Regions from separate parts of the Blautia liquoris genome, predicted to be linked through region 4. Evidence: riboswitches for the same ligand, from Rfam matches in the RefSeq annotation. Region 4 holds a riboswitch; each other region holds the start of a gene.
What was found. Region 4 has a riboswitch for cobalamin ahead of INP51_RS08470 (hypothetical protein). Riboswitches for the same ligand answer to the same signal wherever they lie in the genome.

Region 1: another riboswitch for cobalamin. It lies ahead of INP51_RS15460 (ABC transporter substrate-binding protein); the one in region 4 lies ahead of INP51_RS08470 (hypothetical protein).
Region 2: another riboswitch for cobalamin. It lies ahead of INP51_RS03235 (energy-coupling factor ABC transporter permease); the one in region 4 lies ahead of INP51_RS08470 (hypothetical protein).
Region 3: another riboswitch for cobalamin. It lies ahead of INP51_RS06135 (ABC transporter substrate-binding protein); the one in region 4 lies ahead of INP51_RS08470 (hypothetical protein).

The regions. Positions count from the first base shown of each region.
Region 1 is NZ_CP063304.1:3,390,189-3,393,357, reverse strand. It holds gene INP51_RS15465 (FecCD family ABC transporter permease) at 1-836, opposite strand, end outside; gene INP51_RS15460 (ABC transporter substrate-binding protein) at 839-1,822, opposite strand; cobalamin riboswitch at 1,977-2,177, opposite strand; gene INP51_RS15455 (heavy metal translocating P-type ATPase) at 2,204-3,169, opposite strand, start outside.
Region 2 is NZ_CP063304.1:705,419-708,587, forward strand. It holds gene cbiQ (cobalt ECF transporter T component CbiQ) at 1-351, opposite strand, end outside; gene INP51_RS03230 (energy-coupling factor ABC transporter substrate-binding protein) at 374-697, opposite strand; gene INP51_RS03235 (energy-coupling factor ABC transporter permease) at 702-1,448, opposite strand; cobalamin riboswitch at 1,605-1,810, opposite strand; gene hemA (glutamyl-tRNA reductase) at 1,990-3,169, shown strand, end outside.
Region 3 is NZ_CP063304.1:1,358,401-1,361,569, forward strand. It holds gene INP51_RS06130 (molybdopterin molybdotransferase MoeA) at 1-797, opposite strand, end outside; cobalamin riboswitch at 982-1,169, shown strand; gene INP51_RS06135 (ABC transporter substrate-binding protein) at 1,342-2,409, shown strand; gene INP51_RS06140 (FecCD family ABC transporter permease) at 2,460-3,169, shown strand, end outside.
Region 4 is NZ_CP063304.1:1,844,013-1,847,181, reverse strand. It holds cobalamin riboswitch at 1-27, shown strand, start outside; gene INP51_RS08475 (leucine-rich repeat domain-containing protein) at 281-1,120, shown strand; cobalamin riboswitch at 1,203-1,388, shown strand; gene INP51_RS08470 (hypothetical protein) at 1,535-2,140, shown strand; gene INP51_RS08465 (coiled-coil domain-containing protein) at 2,241-3,169, shown strand, end outside.

The DNA of each region.
Region 1 (3,169 bases), 1.5 Mb from region 4:
CCAAATATTCTTCGGGCCACATGTGGTGTGAAGAGATCAACAAAGCCTATGACACCCGCAACGGAGACAATTGCGCCTGTGAGAATAGCTCCCAGAGACAGCAGAAGCCATTTCATCTTCTGCACGTCAACACCAGATGTCTGAGCCTGCTCATCTCCTAAGGTCATGATATCCATCTGTCTGGAACAGTTCATAGCAATAAGAGTACCTGTCAGTACAAAAGGCAGAATCATCCAGAAATCACGTGGCGTTCTCATGGAGAAGCTCCCCATCTGCCAGAAGACCAGACGCTGCATGTTTTCTTGTGAAACGGACATCAGAATTGTGATCATGGCATTGGCAAACATGGAAAAAGCCATTCCAGTCAGGATAATAGAGTTATTGTGTAGTCCCCTGTCAACCTTTACTGCGACAGCGAGAGAAAGGAAGACGGTGATGATACCTGCTGTCAGCCCGAATACAGGCAGTGTCAGAAACCCAAGAAATGAGAGGTTTAAGACAATCACAAAACTTGCTCCAAGCGCAGCCCCGGAAGAAACTCCCAAGGTAAATGAAGACGCCAGGGGGTTTTGCAGCACAGACTGCATCATGACACCACTTACAGCAAGCCCTCCACCAGAGACAAATGCAAGTAATGCACGTGGGATCCGAGTTTTCAGCAAGATGGAGATTATGGTGTCTTCCACAGGAGCCTGGAACTTTATATGGAATAACTGACCGACAATTACTTTTAAGGTGTCCTGTGGAGCTATAGAAACGCTTCCGATTCCTACAGCAGCAATTAAGGATAAGATGCATAAAAGAATCAGGATGATAAATTTTTTAATATTCTTCATGGTTATTTAAAAGAATCAGGATAAAGTACTTTTGCCATCTGTTCTATGGCAGTTACAACATGTGCGTTTGGCTGTGAGCTTGCATTAGGATCTATGAGAAATACCTGTTTGTTTTTCACCGCATTAATAGCGTCCCAGCCATTGCGATTGAAAATGTCCGACACAGGATCATCCATATAATCGATATTGGTAAAAATGATATCCGGATTTTTATCCAGTACAGATTCCTCAGAGACAGAAACCCAGCCGTCCTGATCTGAAAAGATATTTTTGGCTCCCAGCATTTCTATGATTTCATTCAGATAAGTTCCGTTTCCTATACTCACCAGGTTTGGGGATTCACCGATTTCAAAATAAACTGTTTTAGCCGGTGCATCTTTATCTACTTTATTTTGAAGGTCATTAATTTTTGATTCCATATCTGCTACAAGTTTTTTTGCGCTTTTTTCCGTTTTTGTAACTTGTCCAATAAAAAGAATATCTTTTTTTATATCATCCAGACTGGAAGCGGAAGGGATTGATGTCATCAAAAGACCTAAATCTGTAATGGGCTTAAAGGGATCTTCGCCGCCTGATTTACTCATTCCGGTAGTAAAAATGATATCTGGTTTTAAAGATGAGATACTTTCCACATCTGGGGCCATAATATCGTAAGCCGGCAGGCTCTGATCTACCCCGTCAATGGGAAGAGAGTACTTGTCGACAGCGACAAGCTTGTCCGCTAAACCCAAATCGACGATTGTCTGTGTGATTGCAGGTGCCATCGAGATGATTTTGTCGGAATGTTCTGGTAATACAAAGTCATTTCCCTCACGGTCTTTGATAGTCTTTTCTTCTTTTGCAGTGGAAGCAGACTGACTGGTCTGTGAAGTTGAAGAGCTACGATTGGATCTTGATGCAGCCTCGTTGCCTGCGCAGGCAGAAGTTGTTAATACCATGACTGAAGATAAAAAGACAAGCAGGTATTTTCTGAATTTGTTTTTCATTTGTTGTTTCCTCCTGTTAATGATAAAATCGGTGGTATAAAGCAATATAAAAAACTCCAGCAAAAGCCGGAGTTTCAATATTCAATCAAATTACAAGATAACAATTATGGTGTATGCTGTTGAATTATCATAAACTCCATGACCTGTGAAATTTAATGAAAACAGGCTATTGGCAGGTCTTTCGACTTAGATATCAACACATATACTCGCCTTCCCAAGAGATATAATCCCCCAGTGGCCGTTAAAATCTGAGATATGCTCCATCCATACGGCAGCAGGACTGTTCAGGATTCTCACCCGATTCCCCAAATCCAATAACTATAACTTGTATTACACCATATTTTTATCCGAATGTCAATCATAGCTGAGCGGTTTTAGGCATTATTTTTTATACAAGATCCTTATGGAGTTCAGAACACAGAGGATCGTCACGCCGGTATCCGCAAAGACTGCCATCCACATATTTGCGAATCCAAAAAGTCCGAGGGCCATAACCAGAATTTTCACAGCCAGGGCAAACACCACATTCTGTTTGGAGATGCGGTTGGAAACCCGGGCAATATGAAGAGATTCAGGAATTGCTTCCATGCTTGAGGTCATGAATACGACATCTGCAGCTTCAATCGCAGCATCTGCACCGCTGCCCATAGCAGCACCGACATCGGCGCCTGCGAGAACGGGTGCATCGTTGATCCCGTCTCCGATAAACATAACGGCACCGTTTTCATCGCGAATCTGGGCGAGCTTTGTAACTTTATCCTGGGGAAGCAGCCTTGCATATACTTGTTCAATACCTGTTTCCCCCGCAACGGCATTGGCACTGTCTGTCTCATCTCCGGTGAGCATAGCAGTTTTAATTCCGAGATTTTGCAGTGCGGAAACCGCGGATCTGGCGTCGTCCTTGATAGTATCTGAGATCATAAGTCTTCCAATATATATGCCGTCCAGGGCGACAAATACCTCAGTTCCATAGGATGGGGCGTTGAACGGAGTTTTAATATGAAACTGATCCATAAGCTTCTTATTTCCGCAGATAACTTTTCCCTGTGCAAGAACAGCAAGGACCCCGTGTCCGGCGAGTTCCTCCACAGATTTTGGTTCTGTAATCTCAAGACCTTTTTCTTTTGCTGCAGATACGATACTATGAGCAATTGGATGCGTGGATGTTGATTCCGCAGATGCACATAAAGTGAGAAGTTCTTCCGAGGTAATACCCTTTTCAGGCACTGTCTGCTGGAGGATGAAATTTCCCTTGGTAATCGTTCCTGTCTTATCCATCACAACGGTTTTTATATTATTCATCGCCTCGAGGGACACTCCCCCTTTGAATAAGATGCCTTTTTTGGA
Region 2 (3,169 bases), 1.1 Mb from region 4:
TGTCAGTATCAGAGAAATTCCCTGGTGAAGTCCTGCATGGCTTCCGGTGATGAAGTAACTTCCGATGGGTATGGCATAAGCATCCAGTGGGGTCCTGCTGATATTTACAAGGATTGCGATGGTAGACAGGAGAAGAAAGGCCAGAGGAATTCCCATAAGCCTGAGAAACCGGCGCATAAGAACTCCTCCGCGGCAGACACAAAGCCAGGTGTTGACACCGATCACAATGCAGGAGATTAGTGCGGAACGGCTGATGATGCATAAAATAAGTGTGGTGATGCTGTATGCAAGTTTTACCCCCGCGTTGACATATCGAAGTTTTGACTGATAACAAAGTTTATCAATAATCATAGTCTGCCCCTTTCCATGGTAATTACAGATCCTGATCTTCTTTGCCCAGCTTTTTGCGCTCCACAAGACGGCCCATGCAGTATGCGATGATGCCGACACCGATTCCGGTCTGGAGACAGAATAAAAGACTTTCTACTTCACCTGGGAGTTCACCACCGATAATTTTTTCAAGAATCGGCTCAGCCCATGGCTCATAGCTGCTGTCAACTTCTGCCACTACTTCGCTTCCGGCATCATCAGATCCGCCGAACTCGGCGCCTTTTAAAGCAAACAGTGGAACGAATGCGATCAGTATGGCCACAATCAGCAGAATCACTACAAGTTTGGTATTTTTTTTCTCTTTCATCAGATTAAGCCTCCTTCATAAAACCGATGGATTTCAGTTCTTTTTTCGCATATGTTTCCAGGCCGATGATGATCAGGACGGTGATGATTCCTTCGAGGATCGCAAGCGGGACCTGGGTAGGTGCGAAAACAGCCAAAAATTTCACAGCGGATGCCGGGACGCCTCCGGCCTCTGACGGATGAGCCAGTGCCAGCTGGAAAGCTGTAATACAGTATGTAAAGAGATCCCCTAAAGTGGCTGCAAGGAAGATGGAGACCAGCTTATTGACTTTGAGTTTCATGCAAAGCTTATAGATTCCATAAGAGAGGAACGGTCCTGCGATTGCCATGGAGAACGTGTTGGCACCGAGTGTTGTAAGGCCTCCGTGTGCCAGAAGAATTGCCTGGAACACAAGTACGATGATTCCCAGTATGCTGACAGCGGCAGGTCCGAAAAGAATCGCTCCGAGGCCCGTTCCGGTCATGTGAGAGCAGCTTCCGGTTACAGACGGAATCTTCAGTGATGATATCACGAAGATGAAAGCTCCGGCCATTGCCAGAATTGTAAGGGCACGCCGATTGGTATTCAGCGTATTTTTGATGGAAAAAAATCCTGCAACAAAGAAAGGAATACAGATAACCCCCCATACAATACAATAGACCGGGGGAAGGTATCCTTCCATAATGTGCATCGCATTCGCAGCCGGTATGATACCAAAGCTGATCGCCAGTGCGGCAGCAAGCGCCACAAGTTTCTTTTGTTTCTTGTTCATAATTACTCCTTTCATTTTTACGTATACCCCCCTATTATCTTTTTGTGCATGAAAAAAACGCCTCATCATGCTTCCGTTTTTATATTATGAAGGGCGTACAGACGGCCGGGTATACAAAAAAGCCGCCTTACGAGATGCCATCACTCGTGACACCGCGTAAATCTCATACAAAAGGCAGGTCTTCTGGCTTAAGTCATATCATCTGTCTCCTTCCCGGTTACCCAGTGGATCTATTGACAGGATACTTTGCGCATGAGCGCAAAGGACTATCACAGCGGCGTGACCGCGGGGGAATCATACCCCTACTTCCCTATTATCCTATGAAAATGAAAAACACAGGCTCCTTTTGCATTCAATTGTAACAAAATTATAAAGCTTATATGAGTAAAAGTCAATGTGAAATATACAAGAGCTCAAAGTTGTGAGCTCCATGTTTGCATGAAAATGCATAAGTAAATTTCGCAAAAGAGAGAAAAGAGAGTTTAGAATTTAAACAAAGTGTGTTATGATAAGTGCTGTAAATACGATGGAGGAATTGAAGATGAGTGTACAAATGGTCGGCATTGATTATCATCGCGCCGATGTGGATATACGAGCTGCTTTTTCATTTACGAAAAAAAATGCCGGTGAGGCCATGAAATATCTGACAGAAAAGTCCGTAGTATCCGGATGCGTGATTATATCTACCTGCAACCGCATGGAGTTGTGGGTTAATACAGCACAAGACGAGTGCATCTCTCTGGCAGATGAATTGTGTGAATTAAAGGGAGTATCAAGAAAAGAGTATGACTGCTATTTTGAACAGCGCAGTGGGGATAACGCAATAAGACACCTCTTTCGTCTGGCCTGTGGCTTGGATTCCATGATCCTTGCAGAAGATCAGATTGTGTCACAGGTGAAAGACGCTCTATCTATTGCGAGAGAAAATTACTGCACAGATAATGTACTCGAGGTGCTTTTCAGGAAAGCAGTGACTGCTGCCAAAAAGGTGAAAAGCAGAGTGACTTTTACCCATGGAAATGCAACAGCAGTAAGTCGTGCGGTGGATATGTTGAAATCTCAGGGATACCATTTTAAGAACAAGCGCTGCATGGTTATCGGAAATGGCGAGATGGGCAGAATTTCGGCCTCGACATTAAGAGAGGAAGGTGCCGCCGTCACGGTTACTGTGCGTCAGTACAGAAGCGGAGTGGTACAGATTCCTGCCGGCTGCAATAGAATTAATTACGGCGAGAGGATGGAACTTTTGCCCCGATGCGATCTGGTGGTGAGCGCTACAGCGAGCCCGAATTACACAATACGAAGGGAACTATTTGATCAGAATGGGAAGATGGATCATCCGATTTATGTCATTGATCTTGCGGTTCCGCGGGACGTTGAGCCAGAAGTGGGAGAGATTGAGAATATTACATTATATGACATCGATGATTTCAAGATTACTGCACAGGATGCAAACCGTGAGGCAATCATTCGGGCAGAGAAGATTCTGGATGAGGAGATGGAAGATTTCTTTAACTGGTATAACTGCAGAGATCTGATTCCAAGAATACAGAAACTGCAGGAAGAGGCAGTCAAAGACCTGAACCTTCGGATCAGCAAAAAAATGCATAAATCATCCCTTGAGGAGATAGAACAACAGCTTCTGCTGGAGCAGATTGATGTCTCTGCAGGAAAAGTTGTGGGTAAGATGATGTTCGGACTTCGTGATCATCTTGAAAATG
Region 3 (3,169 bases), 490 kb from region 4:
CGCACACCATGTGTAAAAAAACTCGACTCTTTCTCTAGAAGATGAACGGTGAAATCTTCATTACCCTTGGATGAACCACCATTTACAATTAAAATATCTGCTGAATCCAATGCAGTAAAAATTGCATTTCTAAGACTGTCATGATTGTCATAACAGATGGGGAGACAGGTTACATCTGCTCCCCATTTAGACATAATCATCTTGATCAGACTTCCGTTTGTTTCTATATTTTTTCCACGTGTCAGAGGAGTTCCAGGTTTGATCAGTTCGCTTCCTGTGGGAAGAAAGACAACTCGTGGACGTGCTTTTACCTCCACAGTGGTGTATCCTCCGGCAAGGAGACTTGTCAGTGAAAGCGGGGTCAGAATATCGCCTTCCTTTACTAGTTCATCGTTCTTTGACATAAAACTTCCGGATGTACGCACACCCTCACCGGGAACAGGTTCTTTTGAAAGATCCAACTTAACTCCACTTTCCGGAAGAAAAGTGACGGCTTCTATTCTTATCACCGTGTCAAATTCATCAGGAAAATCATCTCCGGTATCAGCACGGCAGAAGTCCTGATCTTTAATCCAGACGGAAGTGTCTGGCATTCCATCTGAAAAAGAGGCTGATTTTACTGCTATTCCGTCAAAGGCAGAACTTCTGACAAGAGGAATTTGGTTACCAGATTGATACGATTTGGCACAGATACGTCCCTCAGCCTCGTCGATTGGAATGGTTTCTGTGCCAAGTTGTGGACGCCAGTGTTCGTAGAAATGATGAAGAAGTTTATTACGTGTTGGTAATTTATCCATAGTAAACAGATATCCTTTCTCATTCGAATTTTTTAAAAAGCTACTTTGAATTGAAAAAGCGTTATGTATTTAAAAGTACAACCCTTATTATACAGATTTTTTTTGAAGAATCAAGCTCAATGGAAGATTTTTTTATTTGTTTGACGCCATTGGTTTTAAGTGTTATAATTTTCAAAGTTATAATTGAATATGAAAAAGTTTAGGTTATTTAGTATTAATAGGGAATCAAGTGCAAATCTTGAACAGCCGCCGCTACTGTGAGATGGGGACGGATATTTGGATACCACTGGACATAGATGAAAGGACTGGTCCGGGAAGGTGAATATTCGGCTGAACCAAAGTCAGGAGACCTGCCTTAACTTATAAAACAGATTTCGGTGGAGATTTTTGTGAAGTTTCTGATACATATAGAGATATTGTATAGATATTATATAGATCAGATATTTAATCTGCCTTCAAAGGCAGATTTTTCTATTTTTATGCCTGCTTTTATTATTCATTTATAAGCTATATCTGACAACCAAATTTATTATGGAGGCTTCAAATGAAGAAAAAAGTATCAGCAGTATTGATTATGTGTCTGACTCTTGCACTGGCGCTTAGTGCATGTGGTAAGACTACATCGACAACATCTAAAAGCAAAAGCACATCAGCACCCACTGAAATTTCGGCAAGTTCAAAACCAGACGCTTCTCAGGCAACATCAGAAAACGTTACCACTTATCCACTTACAATTGAAAATTATGATGGTGATGGAAACAAGGCAGAACAGATATTTGAAAAAGCTCCCGAGAGGATTGTATCCAATCAGCCGCAGGCGGTTCAGTTATTGCTCGCATTAGGCCTTGATGATAAAATCGTTGGAGCCAGCAAGAGCGTCGGCGATGTAGGAGAAACTTACCGCGACAAATTCAATGCTTTGAATATTATTAGTGACACAGATAGTCCTTCCAAGGAGGTTGTTATTGCTCAGAAGCCAGATATTATCATTGGATGGGGTTCTACATTCAATGAAAAGGCACTTGGAAACATCAGCGAGTGGAATGATAAGGGAATTAATACATATATCATGGACAATACTGCATCTGATGAAAACAATCGTACAGTTGAAAGAATTTATACAGATATAGAAAAACTGGGAAAGATTTTCGATGTGCAGGAAAGGGCTTCTGAGATGATTGATGATATGAAACAGAAGCAGGAATCCATCGAAAAGAAAACATCCACACTTTCAGATGATGAAAAAGTTAAGGTGCTGACCGTTCAAATTGTAAAGGAGAATGAGTTCTTTGGACGTGCAAAAAAAGATCTTACAACTGATCTTATCACAAAAGCCGGTGGAATCTCGCTGGATGAGACATTTGGCTCTCAAAGTGTCGAAAATCTGATCAATCTAAATCCGGATGTTATCCTGATCATTAATAGGACAGACTCTACAGCTGACGATAAAATCAAGGCTTTGAAAGAGAATCCCTCTCTGGAAAAGGTGAATGCAATAAAAGATGATCGCTTTGTATCGGTAGATTATGTAGATTTCTATGGTGGAAACTATGAGACAACGGATACTGTCACAGACATGGCGAAAGCATTCTACCCGGACCTTTTTAAATAGTCCGGAGGAGAAACTTATGGATGACATGAGGAAATAACTGAGGTGTGATTTTGAAAAAGAAGAAAAACTTCCCATTAAGTATCGTTTTGATTGTCATGTCTGTTCTATTGATTCTTTCATTGATTTCAGCTATTACATTTGGGCCGGTGCCAATTAAGACTATGGATGTGGCAAAAGTGATTTGTTATAAAATTTTTGGGATTCAGACAGCGCAAGCCAGTGAACTTTTAAATGGTCCGACGATGGAGATTATCTGGAATATCAGGCTTCCCAGAGTGCTTATGGCAGTCGTAGTGGGAGCAGGACTTTCACTGTCTGGTGTTGTCATGCAGGCCGTTGTGAGAAATCCACTTGCGAATCCATACGTTCTTGGAATATCTTCTGGTGCGTCACTTGGTGCAACAGCAGGGATTCTTCTGGGGATGTTTTCCTGGTTTGGGGCACTTGGGATTTCTGTTGGAGCGTTTGCAGGAGCCCTTTTGACTTCAATGTTTGTCTTTGCTATTGCGTTTTCGGGAAAAGGACGCGGAAATACGATTAAACTTCTTTTGGCTGGCATGGCGGTCAATGCAATCTGTTCCGCTTTTACAAACTTTATCATTTATATTGCAAAAGACGCGGAGGGAATTCGATCAGTTTCTTTTTGGACCATGGGGGGACTTACCAGTTCCTCCTGGAACCTGCTGCCAATACTATTCGTTGTGACAACTGTGATGATAGTGTTCTTTCTGACACAGTTTCGTGTGTTAAATGTACTTCT
Region 4 (3,169 bases):
GAGACCTGCTTAAAGCTGTTGCCAATTATTACACGCAATGATAAATGGAGTGGGAAATTGTCGTTCTTTTTGTACCCTTTTTATAAAGAGAAATTTCCTATTTATCATGCGCATACTGCGGCAGCGAAGGTAATCGTTAAGATAGCTCTATTTTCTTGTGATTGAAAGCTGAGGTGCAGTGTGATGCTGCATCTTTTTATTATATTGGAAATCTGGTTTTCCATATAATAAAGCCCCTCTGGGGTGTACATATACTTGTGTTACTGTGGGAGGTGATATATTGGGTGAAAGGGTTTCCGTTTGGAGGAAGGCGGAATCCGGGTATACGTTTACAAAAGCACAGGGAAAAGCAATCGAAAAACAAAAAGAATGGACGGCAGATCCGAATTGTCGTGCGATTGGTGAGGGAGCTTTTCAAAATAACAACAAATTACGGCGGGTCATTTTGCCCGAACATGTGAAAGAGGTGGGTGCCCAAAGCTTTGAAAACACGGCACTTCGGAATGTGGAGATGCAGGGAATCGTGTTCGTCAGGAAGGAAGCGTTTTCCAACTGTACCAGACTTAGCCAGGTGCACATTCCCGGAACAGCCAATTTCATAGGCAAACGGGCATTTGCACAGTGCCGGCGTCTGGAGCAGGTTCAATTTGAGCGGGGAAGTCTCTATCAGGAGATTAAGACGGAGACCTTCGCAGGCTGTTCCCATCTGAATTCCATAGTCCTTCCAGATGGGATTACAAGAATCGAACGGCGGGCATTTTACAAATGTACGGCACTAGAGGAGATGAAGTTTCCGACCGGTCTGAAAGAGATTGGCATGGAAGCGTTCTATCAGACGGCATTAAAAGAGCTGATACTGCCGGAGGGGTTGGTAAGGATTGGGGACAGCGCATTCTTAAAATGCAACCAGCTGGAATACGTGCAGATTCCTGACCATGTAAAAGTGATTGAAAAGTGGGCGTTCCACGGTTGTAACCGGCTGAAAGTTCTGGAGATTCCAGGAGATCCGGTAGAAATTGGACCTTGGGTCATCAATAAGGCAGCCAGAATCCGTTGCAGGAAGGGTGGAAAAGTAGACGGTTATTGCCGGAAATCCGGATTTCAGGTAGAATACCTATAGAAGAGAGGAGGGAAAGAAATAATATGTTAAATATTGACAAACCAGATATATAAGATTATACTATAGTTATAAAAGAAAACTGAATATTGAGAAATTTTTGTGGTCAGAGCATACGCTCTGTTTAAAGGAATCCGGTGAGAATCCGGAACAGTTATCCCTGCTGTATGGGGGACGAAAGAAAGCAAGATGCCACTGGAGGATATCCGGGAAGGTGCTTTTGAGTAGGAGGAACCCAAGTCAGAATACGAACACAAAATTCCCAGATGCTACGTCCATAGGCAGAATGGAGGTGTATTTTTTGTACACTCCGATAAGTATTATCGATTATAGTGGGACAGGCGCCGTCCCAGTATGATAGGAACTTTTACGTTAGTAATACTTAACCCGCTTGGAAAAGCGGAGAAAGGAGTAACAATGAGGTTAAAGAATTTAGTTAAGAGGATGGTTGGAGTTGTTCTGGCAATGGTGATGGTATTCTCCATGAGCATGAGTGTGTTCGCGGCACCCAGTGGTACGGTGGATGTAACCATTATAAACAAAGGTAGTACAGTAGCTGAACAAACGGTATCAATCAGCGCTATTCAGGCTGAAGTAGGAACTGACGGACACTATTACACCACAACACCATACACGGATTATGACACAGAGGGGGTCAAGGTTCCGACAGTGGCAGATGCCTTGATTAAGGCATACGCAATGGAAAATAGTTTGAATGCTTTGACTCTCGCAACCTATACTCCCGGTGGTTCATCCACATCGTATGCTATAAGCTATGACTGGGATTTACATCCATATGTTGGGAATCCCGGAATATACTTCTTGTACTTTGATTGGGTTACAACAGCTAACGAAAGCTTTGTGGACAATGGTGATGGCACGACGACTTATACAGGTGATACCTGGATTTTAGATGTTGATGGTAATGAGAGCTCATTATATGCAAGCAATATTGACTTGAGTACGGTGAGTGAGGTTGTATTTGAATATAAGCAAGTTTCTTATACATATCCCAACTCATAAACACTACCTGAGAATCACTGCATTGCTAAAGTTTAATATTTTATAAGAAACACATCGGAGAGGCGTTTAATCGTCTCTCCGATTTTAAAGGAGAAGAGATATGAAAAAAATCAGACAAATTGTGGCGTATTTATGCGCACTTATTTTAATTGCGTCTTCCCTTGTCCCGGCTCAGACGGTGAGTGCTGCCCCGGAGCAGGCCGGAGTAAAGGGCACTTCAACAGATATTGAAGAATTATCCGTTGGTATGGGGAGTTGGTCAAATGTATTCGATCAGAATCTGAATATGTATTCGGCGGAGCAGATTGCGGATAATCTTTTTTATATATGTATGCCGAATCAGGGTACTAACGGTGTAAGATTCACCGGTGTGTTAAGTTCTTCCAGCGCTGAATTAACGGTTACAGATATTGCTGATCCAGCTAATGAGAGGGGGAGAAATACGGCGGTTGAGTATGACTATGGATACAGGCCGATAGAAAATGGAGCGATGGTCGGAAAAAGAATTGAACCAGAGGATGTGGAAGGAAAACGTCCGTTCCATACACTGGAAATGATTCCGCCGGCAGGAGATGGCAAAGCTATGATGTACCTTCCCCTTGGAAGCGGTTGCTATCGGTTGACGGTTACGGATGGCGAACAGATCAAAGATTATTATGTGATTCTGAGTCTTAGAGCTAAAACCAAATCCAGTGTACCCTATGCAAATATGCCAGATGAAATTAGGCTATTGGATAAAGATTACAAAGAATTGGATGAAACATATCAGTATGCTAAAGGCATAACAGACTGGTATAACACGTCTGTTACATGGGGATTCTGTGGATGGCCTGAGAAAGCCATTATTCCGGACAAAATTCCGTCTGTCAGACTGAAGCTTTCAAGGGAAAACCTCAGTACAAGCGATGCGTATTATGAAAAGCCCAGGACTGAGAAGCCGGATTATTTTTATTATCAAAACAACTATTGTTATAGTGTAAATGGTGGCGAGCTGAAGGATTTCTCTGGAGATGGGAGTTCTGGAGAAAT